Azoarcus sp. CIB: one gene and its partner. The protein of the gene in region 1 interacts with the protein of each later gene in a pairwise test. Links are inferred from orthologs where the notes say so. Each region holds a gene or a part of one and is shown on either strand. Other genes may lie near its edges.

Region 1 (7,751 bases):
GAAAGAAGGGACCGCCTCGGCGGCCCCTTCTGCTTTTTGGACGAGGGAACCAAGGGGCACCCACTTTGTTTCCCACTTAAACAAAGGGACACCCACTTTGTCTCCCGCACCGTGTTACGCTAACGGCATAAGCAGGAGACCCGCCGTGACTCGCGCCCGCTCAGCCCTTGTTTCGTTAGCCGACACCCCTTGGTACCACGTCGTCTCACGAAACAAAGGGACACCCACTTTGTCTCCTGCACCGTGTTACGCTAACGGCATAAGCAGGAGACCCCCCGTGACTCGCGCCCGCTCAGCCCTTGTTTCGTTAGCCGACACCCCTTGGTACCACGTCGTCTCACGCTGCGTGCGGCGCGCGTTCCTGTGCGGCAAGGACCATTACTCCGATCGCTGCTTCGAGCATCGCCGAGGCTGGATCGTCGATCGAGTCAAGCAACTCTCCGCCGTGTTCGCCATCGATGTCGCGGCCTATGCGGTCATGAGCAACCATTACCATCTCGTGGTGCGCGTCGACGCCGAGCGCGCCACCAGCTGGAGCCGCGACGAGGTCCTGCAACGCTGGACGCAACTCTTCGACGGCCCGCCTGCAGTGCGATCCTTCCTGGCAGGTCGTGGCAACACGCTGGACGCTGCCACCTTGCGCGCCATTGAAGAAATCGCCGAAAAATACCGTGCGCGGCTGCATGACTTGTCGTGGTTCATGCGGATGCTCAATGAATCCATTGCGCGACAAGCCAACGCGGAGGACGAAGTCACGGGCCGCTTCTGGGAAGGCCGCTTCAAGAGCCAGGCACTACTCGACGAGCAGGCCATCCTGTCGGCCATGACCTATGTCGATCTGAACCCTATTCGCGCACAAATGGCCGACACGCCCGAACGCTCGGCGTTCACCTCCGTCGCGGAACGCATCGGCGACCTGACGCGCCCGCCCTCCACCATTTCCGCGACGACCGCTTCGCCTGCCGCCTCCGCCCTCGCACCCCCTCGCGCTGCCGGAGCCCCTGATTCATCGGCGGGGCCGCGCAGCGAGACAAAATTCACCTCGCTGCCCAAACAGCCTTTGATGCCTTTTGATGCCACGGCCCGGTTGTACGCGGCGATCCCCTTTGCCCTTGACGACTACCTCGAACTCGTCGAGACCGCAGGGCGCTGCCTGCGTTCCGACAAGCGCGGTGCCATCCCGATACAAACATCCAAACTGCTCGACCGGCTCGGCATCACCCCCGATCAGTTCATCACCTGCACTACGAGCTTGATGCGGCAATTCGGCAGTGCGGTCGGTGCTCCGGCAAGCCTGCTGCAATTGTGCACAGCACGGCAGATCAAGTACCTGCGGGGGATGGCTGCCGCGAGAGGGATGTTCGAGCGCAAGGCCGCGTGATCGAAGATCGCGCGGGACGCGACCTTGCCGTGGACGATCTTCAGGTCAGCGATCGCCAACCAAGCCTCGCGCCCGTCATCGAGCAGCCATGGAGGCTTTCTATTCCTCGCGGCGCGGCAGATTGCGCGCCACATAATCACGAATCGCGCGGAAAGTCTTGCTCAACTCGCCGGCGAGTTCGCGCGCCTTGCCCAGTGCGGCGGCAAGTTCCGCGGAATCGTCGACATATTCATGCACAAGGCGGTTGCGCAACATGCGCATCCCCAGCCAAGCCTCGGGGTCGGTCACGAAATTCAGCCGATGGGCGAGGTTGAGGTTGTCCAACGCGGTACTGCTGCGCTCGCCAATCGCCACGAGAAAGGTCGGCAAGAGCTTGTCCATCATCGTGTCTTGCATGCGCGAAAACTTGCCGACAAAAGATTCGAGCCGGTCTATCCCTTCCGGCGCAGCGAGGACGCCTTCGAGCCATGCCGCAGTGACCTGCCCGCAACCGCCGAACAGACGCGAGGACACGCCCAGAAGGTGCACCTCCTCGCGCCCGACCAGTTCCAGCAGGTACCAAAGACGTGCCGCCGGTCCGTTCACAGCCTGACCCCTTGGCGCAGTGCCTCACGGTCGATCGGACGCAAGGGAGTTCCCCTTCGGTGCACCACGATGTCAATCCGCTGCTCGCCGAGTTCGCGCTGCAGACTCGCGTAAAACCGCAATTGCCGCTCCAGGACTTCAGCCGCGTCGCCATCCAGTTCGACGTACAGATCGATATCGCCCCCCCGCGCGGCGTCGTCCACGCGGGAGCCAAACAACCACACCTCCGCTTGCTCACCCAGCACACGGGCGGCAGCGTTTCGAATCTGCAAGCGCTGTTGGTCGGTAAGACGCATGGGACAAGTCTATCACCGGGAAACCGGAGCGTGTCCCGGCGCAATCAGCAAACAAACAAAGGGACGGGCAGCCGCGATCTGCCTCCTGTTCTCTTACTCCATCCCCCACTTCTGCAAGCGGTAGCGCAACTGCCTGAGTGTCATCCCCAGGCGCCGCGCAGCCTCGGAGCGGTTCCAGCGGGTCTCGTCGAGCATCCGCAGAATCCGTACGCGCTCGTCCTCGCCGTCCTCGTTGCTATCGACATCCGGATCAACGACGCACGAGTCCGCCGCCCCGAGTGCCCGGAAAGGCTGGGCAATGCCTTCGGTCGGATGCAGGTCGATGTCGCCGGCACGGATTTCGTCGCCGTCGCATAGCGCGCAGGCGCGTTCGAGCAGGTTTTCGAGTTCGCGAACGTTGCCGGGAAAGGCGTGCTGCTTCAGCGCGGCGCTGGCGTCGGGCGCCAGGCGGTGCGGCGGGACGCCGTCGCGCTCGGCGAGCCGCGCGAGGATGTGCCCGGCAAGCTCGGGGACGTCCTCCGGGCGTTCGCGCAGCGGGGGCACCCGCAGCGTGATGACGTTGATGCGGAAGTAGAGGTCCTGGCGGAACTTGCCGTCGGCGACGAGTTGCGCGAGGTCGCGGTGCGAGGCGGACAGGATGCGGACGTCGACGGATTCTTCTGTGTGGGCACCGACGGCGCGCACCGCACGCTCCTGAATCGCGCGCAGCAGCTTCACCTGCATCGCCAGCGGCAGGTCGGCGACCTCGTCGAGGAACAGGGTGCCGCCGCGCGCAGCCTGGAAGAGGCCGTCCTTGTCGAATACGGCGCCGGTGAAGGCGCCCTTGCGGTGACCGAAGAACTCGCTTTCCATGAGTTCGGGCGGAATGGCGCCGCAGTTGACCGGCACGAACGGAGCCGACGCGCGCGGCCCCAGATCGTGGATGAGGCGGGCGATCACTTCCTTGCCGGTGCCGGATTCGCCCTGGATGAAGACCGGCGCCTGGTTGCGCGCGAGCTTGGCGATCTGCGCACGCAGGTGCTCCAGTGCCGGGGAGCTGCCGATGAGCGTGCGCGCCGTGCCGCCGGCGCCGGGCGTCGGTGCCGCCGCGCTCTGCAGTTTCAGCGCGTGGCTGACCAGCTCGCGCAGGGCCTTGAGTTCAACGGGTTTGGTGACGAAATCGAAGGCGCCGCACTTCAGCGCGCGGATCGCGGTTTCGATGCTGCCGAAGGCGGTGATCACCGCGACGGGCAGGCCCGGAGCGTGCGACTGGATGTGCGCGACGAGCTCCAGGCCGTCACCGTCGGGCAGGCGCATGTCGGTGAGGCACAGGCGGTAGTTTCTCTCGCCGAGCAGGCGACGCGCCTCCTCAACGGTCCCGGCCGTATCGCACGCGAGCCCCATGCGCAGCAGCGAGAGCTCCAGAACTTCGCGGATGTCCTCCTCGTCGTCGACGACCAGGACGTCGATTCCGGCAGGGCGGTTGCGTCGTTCGGGTGTGTTCATGGCTGACTCCGTCCGGTGAGCACGAAATGGGCGCCGGGCGCATTGTCGCGCATTTCGAGCGTGGCGCCATTGGCTTCGGCCAGCTCGCGGGAGATGTAGAGGCCCAGCCCGGTACCCTTGGGGTGCGTCGTGAAGAAGGGTTCGAACAGGCGCGGGCGGTCGGCCTCGGCGATGCCGGGGCCGTCGTCGACGACATGCACGGCGACCCGTCCGCCGCCCTCGACGCGCGCATACACATGCACCGAACCGGGCGCACCCGAGCAGTAGCGGCGGGCGTTGCCGATCAGGTTGTCGAGGATCTGGTGCATGTGGGCCCGGTCGATCGCGAAGGTGGCGTCGCCGGGGATGTCCAGCGCGAAGACCTGGCGCTCGGCACCGCCGCTCAGGGCAAACTCGTCGAGCAGGCCGCACGCGAAGGACGCCAGCGGCAATGCCTCGGGCACCGTCTCCTCGCGCCGTCCCAGCGCCAGCACGTCGCGGATCATCCGCTCGATCCGGCGGGCGTTGTCGTTGATGATGCGCACGAGGCGTACCTGAACTTCACCGCGCTTCTCCTCCGTCAACAGTTCGGCCGCCTGCGTGACGGCAGACAGCGGATTGCGGATCTCGTGCGCCATGCTGGCCGTGAGGCGCCCCAGCGCGGCCAGCTTGAGCTGCTGGATATGGGTCTGGATTTCCTCGAAATCGGTGAGATAGATCACCGTCTCGCCGCCCACGGCGCCCTGCCCGTCGATGTCGTCCTGCGCGCCGACGGCACGGCAACGCAGCAGTTTGCCACCCGGCCCCAGGCGGCGCAGGCTGCCTTCGGGAACGCTGCAGCAGGCAGGCACTTCGGCAAAATTCTCGTCAACGTCGGTCAGCCGCAGACCATCGACGCTGGTCAGCCCCAGCAGCTCCGCGGCGCGCGGGTTGGCTTGGCTGACGACGCCGTCCGCGGCAACCACCAGCACGCCGTCCTGCATGTCGTGGATGATGCGCTCGTTGACGGCCTGCTGCTTGGCGAGCGCCTCGCCGCGCTGCACCGCCAGCGATTCGTTGGCCTTCGCGCGCAGCGCGAGGAAGCGCGCCGTGATCGCGATGCCGAAGAAGGCGGTGCAGACGAAAGCGACCTGCACGAAGTCCGCCGCCCGCTCGCCGGCGATCTGCCGCCAGACGTTCTCGGCCAGGACTGCGACCGTCGCGAGCGCGGCGTAGAAGAGCACCATGCGCCCTTGCGCAACGAGGCCGGCCCCGGCAAGCACCACCATCATCAGCACCGGCATGCCGCTGCGGTAGCCGCCGCTGGCCCACATCATCGCGGAGAGGACGCCGATGTCGATGACGACTTGCAGGGTGATGACGCGGTCGACACCAAAACGCCGCGCCGCATCGGGGAATCCGAGCGCCAGCACGGCGGCGAGATAGGCTAATGCCGCGGCGTTGAAGACTTGCGGGGCATCCGAACCCAGATTGAGCTCGAGGCCCGCGACGACGAAGAGTCCGGCGAGGATCAGGCGGAAGAGGTTCAGGTAGCGCAGGGGCCCCCTGCGCTCGAGGTCACGGCGTTCGTCCGCGGCGGCCTGCATCCTCAGGATTCCCGGTGACGCGCGCCCAGCCGGCGATGCTCCTCGCAGCAGAAGAAGAGCTCCCCGTCGCGAACGCCTTCGCTTTCCGGCACGTGCACACCGCAATGGTCACAGCCGAGCATGCGTTCGAGCGCGCCTTTCCGGCCCTCGCCGGCCTGCTTTCCGGCCGACCCGCTCCCGTCACGCGACCGGTTCAGGGCACGACGCACCCACCAGATGCCGACCAGAACGAGGACGAAGAGGAGCAGGTTTCGCACGATGAAGGACGTGAGCGGGATATGAGCCGCAGGAGTTTAGCACGCGGCCCGCGTCAGACCTGCCGCAGGCGTTCGCAGGCTGCCGCCAGCGTCGCCTCGTTCTTCGCGAAGCAGAAGCGGATCACACGCTCGTCGCGGCCGTCGGCGAAGAAGGCGGACACGGGAATCGCCGCGACGCCCGTCGCGCGCGTGAGTCGCTGCACGAAGGCGGTATCGGGTTCGTCGGAGATCGCGCCGTAGCGCGCGAGCTGGAAATAGGTACCGGACGAAGGCAGCAGCTCGAAGCGCGAGCCGGCGAGCGCATCGCGGAAGAAGTCGCGTTTTCCCTCGTAGAAGGCGGCGAGCTTCTCGTGACGTGAGGCGTCCGCCATGTAGTCGGCCAGCGCGAGTTGCACCGGCGTATTCACGGTGAACACGTTGAACTGATGCACCTTGCGGAATTCCGCCATCAGCTCACGCGGCCCGACAACGTACCCGACCTTCCAGCCGGTGATGTGGTAAGTCTTGCCGAAGCTCGACACGATGAGGCTGCGCGCGGCCAGTTCCGGATGACGGGCGCAGCTCTCATGACGCCGGCCGTCGAAGACGATGTGCTCGTAGACCTCGTCCGAGACGATCACGATGCCCGTCCCGTGCGTCAGCGCCGCCAGCCGCGCCATGTCGCCCGCCGTCCACACCGTCGCCGTCGGGTTGTGCGGGCTGTTGATCATGATCATGCGCGTGCGCGGCGTGATCGCCTCGGCCACCGCGCCCCAGTCCGGCCGGTAGTCGGGGGCAGTCAGGTGCATGCGTACGACACGACCGCCCTGCAGCTCGATCGCCGGGGCGTACGAGTCGTACACCGGCTCGAACACGATGACCTCGTCGCCTGGATGCACCAGCGCCGCGACCGCGGTGAACAGCGCCTGCGTCGCACCGGCCGTCACGGTGACCTCGGCCTCGGCGTGGTATTCCGTGCCGTAGAGGGCGGCCACCTTGCCCGCGATCGCCTCGCGCAGCGGTGCCACGCCAGCCATCGGTGCGTACTGGTTGTGCCCCGCGCGCATCCAGTGCGCGACCCGCTCGAACAGCACGTCCTCAGCGTTGAAATCCGGGAATCCCTGTGACAGGTTGATCGCCCCGCATTCCTGCGCGAGGCGAGACATCACGGTGAAGATCGTGGTGCCGACGTTCGGCAGGCGGGATTCGACGGGGGCGGGGAAGTGCGGCATGGCATCGGGCTCTTGTTCGGCGAAGCGAAACATTCTGGCAGACCCGCCGCGCAGATAAAATGGCGCGATGTTTACCCAGCCCATTCCCACGATCCGCCGTGACGGCGACGCCGCCGTCATCCTCGACCAGACCCTGCTGCCGCACGCGTGCGAACTGCGCCGCCTGACAACGCTCGAAGAGGTCGCGACCGCTATCCACTCGATGCAGGTGCGCGGGGCCCCGCTCATCGGCGCGACCGCCGCCTATGGCGTTGCGATCGCCCTCATCACCGACGCGAGCGACGCGCGCCTCGACCATGCGCTGACGACCCTCGCGGCAACTCGGCCGACCGCGGTGAATCTGCACTGGGCGCTCGGACAGATGCGCGAACGCCTGCACTCCCTGGCAGCGACCGAACGCTCCGCGGCGGCCTGGCGCGAAGCCGAAGCGATCCACCGCAACGACGCCGAGATGTGCGCGGCGATCGGCGGGCACGGTTACGCAATCCTCGAACGCCTGGCCGCCGGACTCGGCCGCCCGCTGCGCGTCATGACCCACTGCAACGCCGGCTGGCTCGCCACCTGCGGCGCCGGCACCGCGCTCGCGCCCGTATATGAGGCACAGGCGCGCGGACTCGCGGTCGAGGTGTGGGTCAGCGAGACGCGGCCGCGCAACCAGGGCCTCCTCACCGCGTGGGAACTGCGCGAAGCGGGCGTGCCGCTGCGCCTCATCGCCGACAACGCGGCCGGCATCCTCCTCGCACGGGGCGAGGTCGACGTGGTGATCACCGGCGCCGACCGCGTGGCAGCCAACGGTGACGCCGCGAACAAGGTCGGCACCTATCTCAAGGCGCTGGCCGCGCGCGAGCACGGCGTGCCCTTCTACATCGCTGCCCCGTTCTCGACCGTCGATTTCGGCTGCGCCGACGGCCACGCGATCCCGATCGAGGACCGCGGCCCGACGGAGGTGTGCACGGTGCTCGGGCTCGACA
Region 2 (13,014 bases), 290 kb from region 1 along the record:
GTTGCGGGACTGCGGGCCCCGCGCAGGCTGTGGTTGATCCAGACCATCACGATGACGAGTGCCGCAGCGCCGGCGTTGTGCGCAACCGCGAGCGGCAGCGGCAGACTGAGCACGACGTTGGCGATGCCGAGGGCGAGCTGGGCGGCGAGTGCAAGCAGCAGGACGGCAGCGAGACGGCGCGTGACGGAGCGGCGCAGCAGTGCGCCACCGAGCGCGATCAGCGCCATGCCGGCAATGACTGCTCCGACACGATGCGACCAGTGGATGGCGGTGAGTGCCGCCAGCGGGAGCACTTCGCCGTCGGCGGTCATGCCGAGTTCGCGCACGACGTGGAAGGCATTCGCGTAGTCGGCCGGTGGCCACAAACTGCCCTGGCAGGCCGGAAAGTCGGTGCAGGCGAGCGCGGCGTAGTTGGTGCTCGTCCAGCCTCCGAGCGCAATCTGCACCGCGAGCAGTGCGAAGGCCGCACGGGCGAGGACGAGGAGGCGGCGCGGGACCTCGATCCGCGCCGGCGCTTGGGCATGCAAGGCAAGCCAGGCGAGCAGCGCGAGGGTCGTGAGGCCACCGAGGAGGTGGGCCGTGACGATGGCCGGCTTGAGCAGCAGCGTGACGGTCCATTTTCCGAGCAGGCCCTGGAAAATCACGATACCGACTAGGGCTGCGGCGAGCCGCGGGGCGACGCCCGGGGTGCCGCGGCGGCGCCAGGCGAGGAACGCGATGACGAGGATGAGCAGGCCGAGGGCGGCGGCGAGGTAGCGGTGGATCATCTCCTTCCACGCCTTCGGGAGGCTGACCGGTCCGCGCGGGTCGGCGGCGTGGGTTTCGCGGATCGCGTCGGCGGCGTGGTGCGGGCTGAGCTGGCCGTAGCAGCCCGGCCAGTCGGGGCAGCCGAGGCCGGCGTCGGACAGGCGGACGTAGGCGCCGAAGACGACGACAAGGGTCGTGAGCGCGAGTGCGAGGAGAATCAGGCGGCGGTAGGTGGTCATCGTGCGGTGCGATCGTCGGTGACGGGGGTCGAACGCGCCGGGGGAGTCGTCTGCGCCCGCCCGAGCGCGGAATACTTGAGCAGGCGCTGCAGGTCCTTGATGACGCGGCGCGGCTCGGCGTTCTCGGGGAAGCGCATGATCACGCTGCCACGCGGATCGACCAGATAGACGTGACGCCCCCGCTCGGCGGCAGGCAAACGTGCGAGCCATGCGGGTTCGGCGCGGGCAAGGCGCAGCCCGTCGTGGGCCGCGAGCAGTTCGGCAGCCGGCATCGCGGCGTCGGAGACCAGCCACAGGCGCGCGACGCGCTCCATCTCTTCGCCCTGCGCGAGACGGGACTGGCGCATCAGGTACAGGGCATCCGCACAGGCGCGCTCGCAGGTGGCGGATGCAGCGAGCAGCAGGGTCCAACGGCCCTCGAGTTCCTTGCGCGCGAGATCCGGCTGGCCAGCGACGCCCGGCAGCACCGCGTCGGGCAGGGACGCGGGCACGAGCAGTTCGCCGTAGTTGGCCCGCCCTTCCGGCTGCCAGACGTAATAGGCGAAATAGGAGGCGAGGACGGGCAGCACGCAGACGAAGGCGAGCAGCGCGAGCGTGCGGCGTCCGGTGCGGGTGCGCGCGACGGCGTTCGGCGCGGGTGCGGGTGCAGGCGAGGGCTCAGAGAGGCTGGCGCTGGTCATGCCGGGGACTCCGAAAAGCGTTCCACAGGTAGCACAGGGTGAGCGCCGTCGCGAGGGCTGCGAGGGCGTACCACTGGAGGGCGTAGCCGCGGTGGCGCTCGATGCCGGCATCGGGGTCGGGCCAGCTGCGGATCAGGCCGTCGTCGGCGGGGCTGGTCTGCTGCACGTAGAAGTCGGCCACCGGCAGTCGCGTTTCGCTGCGGTAGCGGGCGAGATCGAGCACCTGCCAGACGCTGCCCGAGGGGGCGTCGGCGGCGAGCATGAAGGGTTTTTCTTCGGGATGGCGCACGCGGCCGGTGACGACGGTCGCGCCGGGCGGGTTGGCGATCCGGGGGGGCGGTTGCGAGCGGTCGGCACCGGCCCCGATCCAGCCGCGGTTGACCAGCACGACGGCCCCCTGCCCTGTGAGTTGCAGCGGCGTGAAGACGTGGTAGCCCGCGCGCCCCGCGTGAACGCGGTTGTCGATCAGGATGCTGCGCCCGGGGAGCCATTCGCCATGGAGTTCGACGCTTTGCCACTCGGCAGGGGGCGTCGAGTCGAGGGGCAGCGCGAGGGGCTGCGCGGGGCGCTCGGCCGCGGCACGGTATTCGGCCTGCAGTTCGGCCTTTTCCGCGGCGCGGCGCGTCTGCCAGTTGCCCAGTTGCAGCGTGAGCAGCGCAAGCGCCACGCCCGCGAGCAGCGGCACGGGATGGAGGCGGACGTGACGACGCAGGCTCATTCGCAGCGGGCGCTTACAGCAGGTAGACGACGACGAAGAGCAGCAGCCATACGACATCGACGAAGTGCCAGTACCACGCGGCGGCCTCGAAGCCGAAGTGGCTGTCGGGGGTGAAATGTCCGGCCAGCGCGCGGCCGAGCATGACCGTGAGCATGATTGCGCCGACCGTGACGTGCAGGCCGTGGAAGCCGGTGAGGAGATAGAAGGTGGAGCCGTAGATGCCGGTATCGAGGCGCAGGTTGAGTTCGGCATAGGCGTGGCGGTATTCGTAGATCTGCAGGCTGAGGAAGAGCACGCCGAGCAGGATGGTGACGAGCAGGCCAAGCTTGAGCTGGTTTCGCTTGTCGTGGCGCAGGCCGTGGTGCGCCCAGGTGAGGGTCGCGCCGGAGCTGAGCAGGATGAGGGTGTTGAGCGCGGGGATGCCCCAGGCGCCCATCGGCGTGAAGGGGTCGGGCTTGTCGGGGCCGGCCGTGGGCCAGCCGCCGGCGAAGCCCTGCCACAGCAGTTCCATGGTGTCGCCGGTGGCGAGCCAGGGGACGGAGAGGACACGGGCGTAGAAGAGCGCGCCGAAGAAGGCGGCGAAGAACATGACTTCGGAGAAGATGAACCAGCCCATCGACCAGCGGAAGGAGCGGTCGACCTTGCGGCCGTACTTGCCGCCTTCGGATTCGTGCACGACCTGGCCGAACCAGCCGAACAGCATGAAGACGAGGATCGCGATGCCGAGGAAGAACGCCCAGGGTCCGGCCTTGAAGCCGTTGAGCCACATCGCGGCACCGCTGCCGAAGAGCAGCAGCGCGATCGAGCCGAAGATGGGGTACTTCGAGGGTTCGGGGACGAAGTATTTTTCGAAGGTTTGCGTCATGTCTACCCTCCTGACTCCCCGGCGTTTTCGCGCGCCGGAACGTAGGGCGGAAAAGCGAAGCGCCTTCCGCCGAATGGCTTGCGGTCATGCCGTGTTGGCCTCGCCATGTCTCAGCCTCCGACGATCAGGCGCACGACGGCGACGAGGGTGAGCACAAACGCGAGCCCTGCGAGCAGGCCGGCGACGACGACTGCGCGCGGGTCGAGCGAACGGGTGTCGTGTTCGTAGTCGTGGCGGCGCCGTATGCCGATGAAGGACCACAGCACGGCGCGCAGCGTGGCGAGGAAGCCGGCGCGGGGCGGCGTGGCGGGATCGTTGTGGGGCGGCGCGTGGCGCGGGTCGTGGTTCTGCATGGCGATCACGAACGGCCTCCCGTGCCGTCACCGGCGACGCGGCGCCCGGCGATTTCGAAGAAGGTGTAGGAGAGGGTGATGACCGTGACGTCCGCGGGCAGGCCGGGGTCGACGACGAAGGCGACGGGCATGGTGCGTTTTTCGCCGGCGGCGAGCGTCTGTTTGGCGAAGCAGAAGCATTCGAGCTTGTGGAAGTACTGGCCGGCGAGTTGCGGGCCGTAGCTGGGGACGGCCTGGCCGGTGACGGGTTCGCTGCGGGTGTTGGAGACTTCGTAGGCGACGGTGGCGAGTTCGCCGGGGTGGACGCTGATCTGGGTCTGCAGGGGGCGGAATTGCCACGGCAGGTCGTGGATGTTGGCGTCGAACTGGACGGTGACGGTGCGCGTGAGGTCGATCTGGGTGTTGGCGGCGGTGTCGGGTTTGAGCAGGTTGTTGATGCCGGTGACTTCGCAGATCTTTTCGTAGAAGGGCACGAGCAGGAAGCCGAAGCCGAACATGACGACGGCGGCGACGGCGAGGCGCACGAGCAAGCGGCGGTTTTCGGCGGCGATGCGGGCTCGCGCACTCATGGAGCGAGCCCCTTGAACTTGAAGAGCGCCGCAAAGAAGAACAGCAGCGCGACGACCGCCAGCAGGAGGGCGGTGCGGCGGTTCGCGGCGCGGCGGGCGGGGTCGTCGCTGTGGGTCATGCTGTTGTTGCCTGCGATCCGCGCCGCGCCGGGTATTCGCGCCGCCGGCTGCGGAACTCGCCCTGCGGGCTCAGACAGTCCTCGCCGGCTCTGCGAACACCCGACACGCCGCTCGCATCGGTACCGGCTCGACGGCTGATTTTGGCTGGGCTGTTCATTTCACCACCGGCGCTTCTTCGAAGGTGTGGTGCGGCGCGGGTGACGGGACCGTCCATTCCAGTCCTTCGGCGCCTTCCCAGGCACGTGCGGCGGCCTTTTCGCCGCCGCGCACGCATTTCACGACCGCAGCAAGGAAGATGAGCTGGGAGAGGCCGAAGCCGAAGGCGCCGATCGAGGCCATCATGTTGAAGTCGGCGAACTGCAGCGCGTAGTCGGGGATGCGGCGCGGCATGCCGGCCAGCCCGAGGAAGTGCATGGGAAAGAAGGTGATGTTGAAGAAGACGATCGAGCACCAGAAGTGCAGCTTGCCGATGCGCTCGTCGGGCATGTGGCCGGTCCACTTCGGCAGCCAGTAGTAGGCGCCGGCGAAGAGCGCGAAGAGGCTGCCGGCGACGAGCACGTAGTGGAAGTGGGCGACGACGTAGTAGGTGTCCTGCACCTGGATGTCGATCGGGGCGATGGCGCAGATGAGGCCGGTGAAGCCGCCCATGGTGAACACGAAGATGAAGCCGACGGCCCACAGCATCGGCGTCTCGAAGGTCATCGAGCCGCGCCACATCGTGGCGATCCAGTTGAACACTTTGACGCCGGTGGGCACGGCGATGAGCATCGTCGCGTACATGAAGAAGAGCTGACCGGCCGCGGGCATGCCGGTGGTGAACATGTGGTGGGCCCACACGCTGAAGGAGAGGATCGCAATCGACGCGGTGGCGTACACCATCGATGCGTAGCCGAACAGCGGCTTGCGCGCGAAGGTGGGGATGATCTGGCTGATGATGCCGAAGGCCGGGAGGATCATGATGTAGACCTCCGGGTGGCCGAAGAACCAGAAGATGTGCTGGTACATCACCGGGTCGCCGCCGCCGGCGGCGCTGAAGAAGCTGGTGCCGAAGTGGCGGTCGGTGAGGACCATGGTCACGGCGCCGGCGAGCACCGGCATCACGGCGATCAGCAGGTAGGCGGTGATGAGCCAGGTCCAGCAGAAGAGCGGCATCTTCATCATCGTCATGCCGGGCGCGCGCATGTTGAGGATGGTGACGACGATGTTGATCGCGCCCATGATGGAGCTCACGCCCATGATGTGGATCGCGAAGATCGCGAGATCCATGCCCATGCCCATCTGCACGGAGAGCGGCGCGTAGAGCGTCCAGCCGGCAGCGGTGGCGCCGCCGGGGACGAAGAAGGAGCCGATCAGCAGGGTCGCGGCCGGCGGCAGGAGCCAGAAGCTCCAGTTGTTCATGCGCGCGAAGGCCATGTCGCACGCGCCGATCATCAGCGGGATCTGCCAGTTCGCGAAGCCGACGAAGGCGGGCATGATGGCGCCGAACACCATCACGAGGCCGTGCATGGTCGTGAGCTGGTTGAAGAACTCGGGCTGCACGACCTGCAGGCCGGGCTGGAACAGCTCCGCGCGGATCGTCAGCGCCATCACGCCCCCCGAGAGGAACATGATGAAGCTGAAGACCAGGTACATCGTGCCGATGTCCTTGTGGTTGGTCGTCGTGATCCAGCGCATCAGGCCGGTGGGGCCGTGATGGTGGTCGCCGTGCAGGTGATCGGGCATTACCGCCGCCATGCTGCCTCCTTGACGATTCAAGCGTTCAGGCGTTCGTGGCTTCACTTGCCCCGCGCCGCCGCGATCTGCGAGGGCTGGATGGCTTCGCCGGTCTTGTTGCTCCAGGTGTTGCGCGTGTAGGTGATGACGGCCGCGATGTCGGCGTCGGACAGCAGCGCGCCGAAGGCGGCCATCGGCGTGCCGGGACGTCCCTTCAGCACGACCTCGATCTGCGCGGGCGCTTCGCCGAGCACGATGGCGGCTCCGTCGAGCGGCGGGAAGGCGGGCGGCAGGCCCTTGCCGTCGGCCTGATGGCAGGCGACGCAGTTCGCTGCGAAGACCTTGGCGCCGTGCTCGACAAGCTCGGCGAGCGCCCATTCGCGCGCCCCGGCGCTGGCGGCGGCGGCCATTGCGGCCTGCCGGTCAGCGACCCACTTGGCGTAGGCCTGCTGCGACACGACATGCACTTCGATGGGCATGAAGCCGTGGTCCTTGCCGCACAGCTCGGCGCAGTTGCCGCGGTAGACGCCTTCCTGGTCGGCACGGAACCATGCGTCGCGGATGAAGCCGGGGATGGCGTCCTGCTTGACGCCGAAGGCCGGCAGCCACCACGAATGGATCACGTCGGCGGCGGTCATCAGCACGCGGATCTTCTTGCCGACCGGGACGACGACGGGGTTGTCGACCTCGACCAGATAATGCTCGCCCTTGGTGGCCTTGCCGTCGACCTGCTCGCGCGGGGTCGACAGGTTGGATACGAAGCGGATGCCCTGCCCTTCGCCCTGCAGGTAGTCGTAGCCCCATTTCCACTGGTAGCCGGTGGCCTTGATGGTGATGTCGGGGTCGCGCGTGTCCTTCATCTCCAGCACCGTCCGGGTCGCCGGCCAGGCCATGCCGAGGAGGATGAGGATGGGGATAACGGTCCAGGCGATCTCGACCGCAGTGTTCTCGTGGAAGTGGGCAGCGACCGCGCCCTTCGACTTGCGGTGGTGGATCACCGCCCAGAACATCACGCCGAACACGATCACGAAGATGAGCAGGCAGATCAGCAACATGAGCGTGTGCATGTCGTAGATCTGCGCGGCGATGCCGGTGGCAGGGGGCTGGAGGTTGTAGCGGCTTTGGGCCTGGAGGGCCGGCGCGGCGATCACGAGGGATACGGCGACTGCATGACGACCGGCAAGACTCATGTCCCAACCCCCATCGAATGCGGCGGCTCCCGCGAGCCGTATTTCAGCGAATGCGAATTGATCATGCCATAGCGGGTTCTCCGGTCGCAATACGAGTTTTTGAGCTTTATCAACATATTGCAGCGCAATATGTGATATTCGCCCGGTCGCAGCAGCGATCAAGGTGCGGCGAGACGGTGCCGCAAGGTGCGCAGGATGCAGCCGATCAGGGGAATGTGCTCGTAGAGCTGGCGCGCGGGATCCCAGTGGTCGATGTGCTCGACGACCCGCCCGTCGGCATCGAAACGCAGGTGCGTGACGCCGCGGATCTCGCGGCACGCGCGCCCGGCGCCGAAGCGGAAGGTCCACGCCAGCATGGCCTGCTGCTCGCCCGCGAGACAGCTCGTCACCTCGAAGCGCGGCGTCTCGACGGTCGCGAACATGTGGCGGAAGATGCGCGCGATGGGGTCGAGGCCGGTGACGTCGTTGAAGGGATCGACAAAACGTGCGTCCGGTGCGTAGAAGTCCGCGAGGGACGCGAGCGACTGCGGCGTGAGCGTCGCATAGAAATCGGCGAGCCTTTCGGCGGCTGCGCGCGTCATGAGCCGGTTACCCGCCGCACGAGCGGAAAGTACAGCCGGTACGGCAGGACGCGCAGCAGCTTCATCAGTCGCGTGAAGCGGCGCGGGAAGTGGGTCTCGAAGTCGCCGCGGGCGAATCCGGCGACGATCTCCGCCGCAGCGTCCTCGGGCTGCATCAGGGCGGGCATCGTGAAGGGGTTCTGCGCCGTGAGGCGGGTTGCGACGAAGCCCGGACTGATGAGGTGGACCGCGACCCCGCGCGGCGCGAGGTCGAGATACAGGGACTCGGCGAAGTTGACGAGCGCGGCCTTCGACGCGCCGTAGGCCGCCGCCTGCGGCAGTCCGCGGTAGGCCGCAACGCTGCCGACGATCGCGATTGCGCCGCGCTCCTGCGCGAGAAGGGTCGGGAGGACGCTCGCGACACCGTCAATCACCCCGAGCAGATTCACGTCGAGGGTCGCGCGCACCGCCTCCGGCTCGAGCTCCCACGCGCGCATCGGCCGATAGGTGCCGGCGTTGAGGACGACGAGGTCGATGCCACCCCAGGCGGCGAGCAGATCGTCGCGCACGCACGCGTATTCCGGCGCCCCCCGCGTGACGTCCATCGTCAGCGCAAGACTGCCGGGGCACTCGGCGGCGACCGCGGCGAGGCGGTCGGCATCGCGCGCCGAGAGCGCGAGCCGCGCACCGCGAGCGGCAAGATCGCGCGCCAGCGCCGCGCCGATCCCGGCCGAGCCACCGACCAGCCAGACGCGCAGGCCGCGCCAGTCCCGGATCGGCGGATTGAGCGGCTCAAGGAAGCGCATGCGCCTTTCTCTTCACGAAGGACAGGCTGACCTCGCCGAGACGGACGCCGAACTTGCTCATCACCGATCGGTTCAGCATCACGCGCTCGTCCATCAGGAACATCCAGTCGTCGAAATCGACGTGCCAGATCCGGTCGCCGACCGGCAGCGCGAGCACGTAGCGCCAGCGCAGCGCGTTGCCGCGCGCCTCGCCCTGCGCCTCGCCGACCACATCGGCCGCGACGCCACCGTAGCGGTGCGCGCCGTGCCGCGTAATCGTCCATACGCGCTGCTGGGTGGTGCCGTCCGAGTAGGTGAAGCGCTCGTCGAGCGTGCCCACATCCCCGCGCCAGCTCGCCTCGATGACGACATGGAAGCGCTTGACGACCTTGCCCGAGCGATCCTGGAACATGCCGTAGGCGTCGAGCGTGCCATCGAAGTAGGTGCGCAGGTCGAGGACCGGCGTTTCGGCGGCGTACTCCTGCACATCGATGCCGGCGCAACCGGCCATCCCCGCGACCATCGCAAGGGTCATCAGCATTCGGCGCATCGCCGCTCCTCCTCCATCAGATCACTCCGGTAACGCCACAGCAGAAACACCGCCAGCGCCTTGAGCGCCACCGGCAACAGTGCGTACACCCCCGCGAGGACGGCCAGCGCGTCGGGGTCGCGGGTGCCGGGTGCGTAGCCCAGCCGGTCGAGGAGCGGCAACGCGAGCCCGGCGGCAATCGCGAGATTGGCCTTGGAGACAAGGTTCCACCACCCGAACCAGGCGCCCGCGCGCGGCCCCGCCGAACGCTCCCGGGCGAGCAGATCCGCGAGCATGGCCGCCGGCAGGGCCAGGTCCGCCCCCAGGGCCGCACCCGAGAGCACGCAGATCAGCGCGAAGCTGCGCAGGTCGCCCGCGCCGAGCGTCGCCGCCCAGGCAAACACCGCCATCGCGAGCAGCATGGCGATCAGCCAGGCACGGTGCTTTCCGAAGACCGACGCGCAACGCACCCACAGGGGCATGCTCGCGGCCCCGGCGAGGAAATACAGGATGAGGAACAGGCCCGATGCGGATTCGGCCTGCAGCACGTCGGAGACGAAGAACAGCACCGTCGCGGCGGGGATCGCGGCGGCGATGCCGTTCGCGGCGAACACCACGAGCAATCGCGCGAAGGGACGACAGGCGAGCGCGTCGCGCATGGCCGAGCGCAGGGACACCGCGCCGCCTTCCACCTTCACCACCGCCGGCGCGAAGCGCAAGGTGAGCCCCGCGCCGAGCAGGAGAATGAAGGGGAAGGTCCAGCCGAGCCACGCCAGGCCGCTGGCGGGGTCGTTCCCAAGCACGGAGGGCAATCCGGCCGCGAGCACGACGCCCGCCAGCGCGAAGCCCTCGCGGCTTGCGACCACGCGCGTGCGCCCATCGGGCGTATCGGCCAGTTCCGCGCCCCACGCGGCGTAGTTGATGGTGGCGAGCGAGTAGCCGAGCGTGACGAGCAGCAGCGACGCCGCCAGCCACAGGAGCCCGGCACCGGCCGGCGGACCGAGCAGCGCGATGAATCCTGCGGCCAGCAGCGGCAGCGCCGCGACGATCCACGCACGTCGCGCCACGAAACGATCGCTCGCCCAGCCGATGATCGGATCGGTGACGGCATCGACGATGCGCACGCCGAGCAGGACGGCGCCGATCGCCGCGAGCGGAAGGCCCAGGCCATCCGCGTAGAGCTTGGGTGCGTGCACATAGATCGGCAGCGCGGCGAAGGCCAGCGGCAACCCCAGCACGCCGTACGCCAGGGCGGGTCCGCGCTCAACCTTCATCGCCGATCCCCAGCAGGCTTGAACGCAGGGCCGGCTCGCGCGTGCGCGGGTCGAGCCAGATCGCGAAGAAGGCGCGCGCGAAGTCCGCGTCACGCAACTCGGCGGTCAGCGCCCCGCGATGGTAGAAAGCCACCCGACCGTCGGGTTCCGCCAGCCCGACGATCGTGTCGCCGGGTTCGACGGACGGGAATGCCCGCGCCAGCAGCGGTCGCCAGGTCTCGCGCCGCTCCGCGTCCGCGAACCCGAGACGCGCCATCTCGTCGAGACTGGCCGCGACGAGGCGCTCGCCGCGGATCGGTCGCGCGTAGCGGATCTCCAGCGCGAAGGGCCGCTCGGGGCGCCAGGGCGAGGCACCGCGCGTCCACAGGCTGGCGTCGTAGAGCGCGAGACCGAACCAGCGCATCGTGCCCTGCCCCACGACGCCCCAACCCGCGCCGACGCCCGGCGCCCGCGCCTCGAGTCCGGACGCGGCCGCGCGCCCGCCCCCGAGCACGCACGCGATCGCGATGCAGCCCGCAAGCAGCAGCGGCCGCAACCCCGCCCGCTCAGCGGTGGGCAAGTTCGAAGTGATGGACATCGATGTCGCCAACGAGGAAACCGGCCTCGCAGTACGCCAGATAGAAGCGCCACAGCCGCATGAAGCGCGCGTCGAAGCCCTGCGCCGCGACCTCGGCGCGCTTCTCGTCGAATTGCACGCGCCAGCGTTCCAGCGTGCGTGCGTAATCGCGTCCGAAGGCGAAGTCCCCGACCAGTGCGAGTCCGGCCGTCTCGGCCTGACGGCGCACGATGGCCGGCGTCGGCAGCATCCCGCCGGGGAAGATGTAGCGCTGGATGAAGTCCGTTCCCCGCCGGTAGCGCGGGAACAGGGCTTCGTCGATCGTGATCGCCTGCACCACGCAGCGACCGCCGCGCCGCAGGCGGCGCGAGAGCGTCGCGAAATAGGTCGGCCAGAAGCGCTCCCCGACCGCCTCGATCATCTCGATGGACACGACGTGGTCGTACTCGCCGAGCACGTCGCGGTAGTCGCACAGCGCGAAGGTCGCGCGATCGGCGAAACCTTCGCGCTCGGCGCGGGCGCGCGCATGGGCAAGCTGCGCGGGCGAGAGCGTGATGCCGAACACGAGACAGCCGAACTCTTTTGCCGCGATCTCGGCGAAGCCGCCCCAGCCGCAGCCGACCTCGAGGATCGTCTGACCCGGCTGCGCATCGAGGCGCTCGAGGATGCGCCGATACTTGCGCCGCTGGGCCGCCTCGAGCGGCTCCGCGGCATCGCCGAAGAGGGCCGCCGAATAGCTCATCGTGGGATCGAGCCACAGCGCGTAGAAGTCGTTGCCGAGGTCGTAGTGCGCCTCGATGTTGCGCCGCGCCCCGCTGCGCGTGTTCGCGCGCAACGCGTTCCACAGGCGGTAGCCCACCAACGGCAGCAGGCGCCCGTAAACGGCGCGCGCCAGGCGTGTGCGGTTCTCCGCCAGCAGCGTCAGCAGTGCGGTCAGGTCGTCGGTGTCCCAGAGCCCGGCCAGGTAGGTCTCGCCGAGACCGATGTCGCCACGTGCCAGCGCCGCCGCGAAGGTCTCGTGGTCGCGCACGCGCCAGTGCGCACGCAGCGGGCCATGACCGAGGCGCAGGGTCTCGCCCCCGGGCAACTCGAGCGCCAGCGCCCCACCCTCGAGCGATTCGAGCAACCCCAGCGCCAGCCGGGTCGCGCGCGGCGCACTGGACGCCGACCACGCCACCGGTTTCGCGAGCGTATTTTCGAGGGAATTCATCGCGTGGTTTCCTCCAGCGGGGGCAACGGTTTGTGAAAGAAGCGGACCCTTTTCAGCCACAGGCGCAGCGCCTGCCAGTGGATTCGCGCGACGACACCTAGGGTCATGAGCGGATAGCGCAGCAGCCAGGCGAGCATCGCCGAGCCATCGAGGGGTCGGGCGCGCCCGCCGACCGCCGTACTGAGGCGGAGCTCGCCGCCCTCCCAGTAATCGATCGCGACGGCCGGAACGACGCCTGCGGCGCGGAAACGGAAGCGGTATTCGCCTGCCACGGGCAGGAAGGGGGACACATGGAAAACCTTGATCGCGCGCATCTCGTCGCCGGGGCGGATCGGCCCCAGGTCGCGGTGATGGATGAGGTAGTTGTGATGTTCGCCGAAGGTGTTGCTCACCTCGGCGAGCACCACCCGGAGGGCGCCGGCACGGTCGTGACAGAACCAGAAACTCACGGGATTGAACAGGAAGCCCAGCATGCGCGGCATCGTCTGCAGCACCACCTCGCCGTCGGCGACCCCGACCAGCCCGTGGCGCGCGAGCAAGCCACTCAGCCACGGCAGCAGCGGCGTGCCGTCGCGCGGACCGTGGTCGCGGCTGCGAAACGAGAAGACGTTCGCGCGCTCGACCCCGAGCAGCGGCACGGACAGGTCGTCCAACCGCGACAAGGGCAGGCGCAGGAAGGCGGTCGGATACATGAAGCGGTTGTGCACCGGCGCGTGGCGCTCGTGAAACACCGCGCCGAAACACACGGCCGGCATCAGCGGGTCGTGCGCCGCGCTCATGCGCCGCACGCCTCCACGACGCTCTCACTCCCGCGCGCACTCCCGCGCCAGGGCACGCGACCGCCCAGCGCCTCGACAATCGGCAAGGCAGACTTCAGGCCGTCCTCGTGAAATCCGTAGCCGGTCC

Evidence for each region.
Region 2: the proteins of AzCIB_RS19870 (region 1) and ctaD interact in binary tests that used the Escherichia coli proteins (3 or more experiments, as listed by UniProt). The link is inferred for Azoarcus sp. CIB from one-to-one orthologs.

Annotation. Positions count from the first base shown.
Region 1 is NZ_CP011072.1:4,428,720-4,436,470, forward strand. The notes cover bases 4,702-7,597. They hold AzCIB_RS19870 (pyridoxal phosphate-dependent aminotransferase), read right to left. Parts: upstream 6,781-7,597; coding sequence 5,623-6,780; downstream 4,702-5,622. Other genes in these bases: AzCIB_RS19860 (sensor histidine kinase), read right to left, coding at 4,702-5,312; AzCIB_RS19865 (PP0621 family protein), read right to left, coding at 5,315-5,569; mtnA (S-methyl-5-thioribose-1-phosphate isomerase), read left to right, coding at 6,848-7,597. In the rest of the region: AzCIB_RS19840 (transposase), read left to right, coding at 278-1,381; AzCIB_RS19845 (hypothetical protein), read right to left, coding at 1,481-1,966; AzCIB_RS19850 (nucleotidyltransferase domain-containing protein), read right to left, coding at 1,963-2,262; AzCIB_RS19855 (sigma-54-dependent transcriptional regulator), read right to left, coding at 2,356-3,747; more of AzCIB_RS19860, read right to left, coding at 3,744-4,701; more of mtnA, read left to right, coding at 7,598-7,751. UniProt on the Escherichia coli protein: Shows aminotransferase activity with methionine and histidine as substrates, and to a lesser extent also with phenylalanine.
Region 2 is NZ_CP011072.1:4,140,570-4,153,583, forward strand. Bases 3,736-6,709 are described here. They hold ctaD (cytochrome c oxidase subunit I), read right to left. Parts: upstream 6,026-6,709; coding sequence 4,445-6,025; downstream 3,736-4,444. Other genes in these bases: AzCIB_RS18530 (cytochrome c oxidase assembly protein), read right to left, coding at 3,736-4,171; AzCIB_RS24925 (hypothetical protein), read right to left, coding at 4,168-4,290; coxB (cytochrome c oxidase subunit II), read right to left, coding at 6,067-6,709. In the rest of the region: AzCIB_RS18505 (COX15/CtaA family protein), read right to left, coding at 1-986; AzCIB_RS18510 (redox-active disulfide-containing membrane protein), read right to left, coding at 983-1,666; AzCIB_RS18515 (SURF1 family protein), read right to left, coding at 1,644-2,384; AzCIB_RS18520 (cytochrome c oxidase subunit 3), read right to left, coding at 2,398-3,249; AzCIB_RS18525 (DUF2970 domain-containing protein), read right to left, coding at 3,360-3,602; more of AzCIB_RS18530, read right to left, coding at 3,608-3,735; more of coxB, read right to left, coding at 6,710-7,194; AzCIB_RS18545 (nuclear transport factor 2 family protein), read right to left, coding at 7,353-7,775; AzCIB_RS18550 (SDR family NAD(P)-dependent oxidoreductase), read right to left, coding at 7,772-8,560; AzCIB_RS18555 (DUF3833 domain-containing protein), read right to left, coding at 8,547-9,080; AzCIB_RS18560 (MFS transporter), read right to left, coding at 9,074-10,342; AzCIB_RS18565 (chalcone isomerase family protein), read right to left, coding at 10,332-10,919; AzCIB_RS18570 (SAM-dependent methyltransferase), read right to left, coding at 10,888-12,108; AzCIB_RS18575 (DUF1365 domain-containing protein), read right to left, coding at 12,105-12,887; AzCIB_RS18580 (NAD(P)/FAD-dependent oxidoreductase), read right to left, coding at 12,884-13,014. UniProt on the Escherichia coli protein: Cytochrome bo(3) ubiquinol oxidase is the terminal enzyme in the aerobic respiratory chain of E.coli that predominates when cells are grown at high aeration.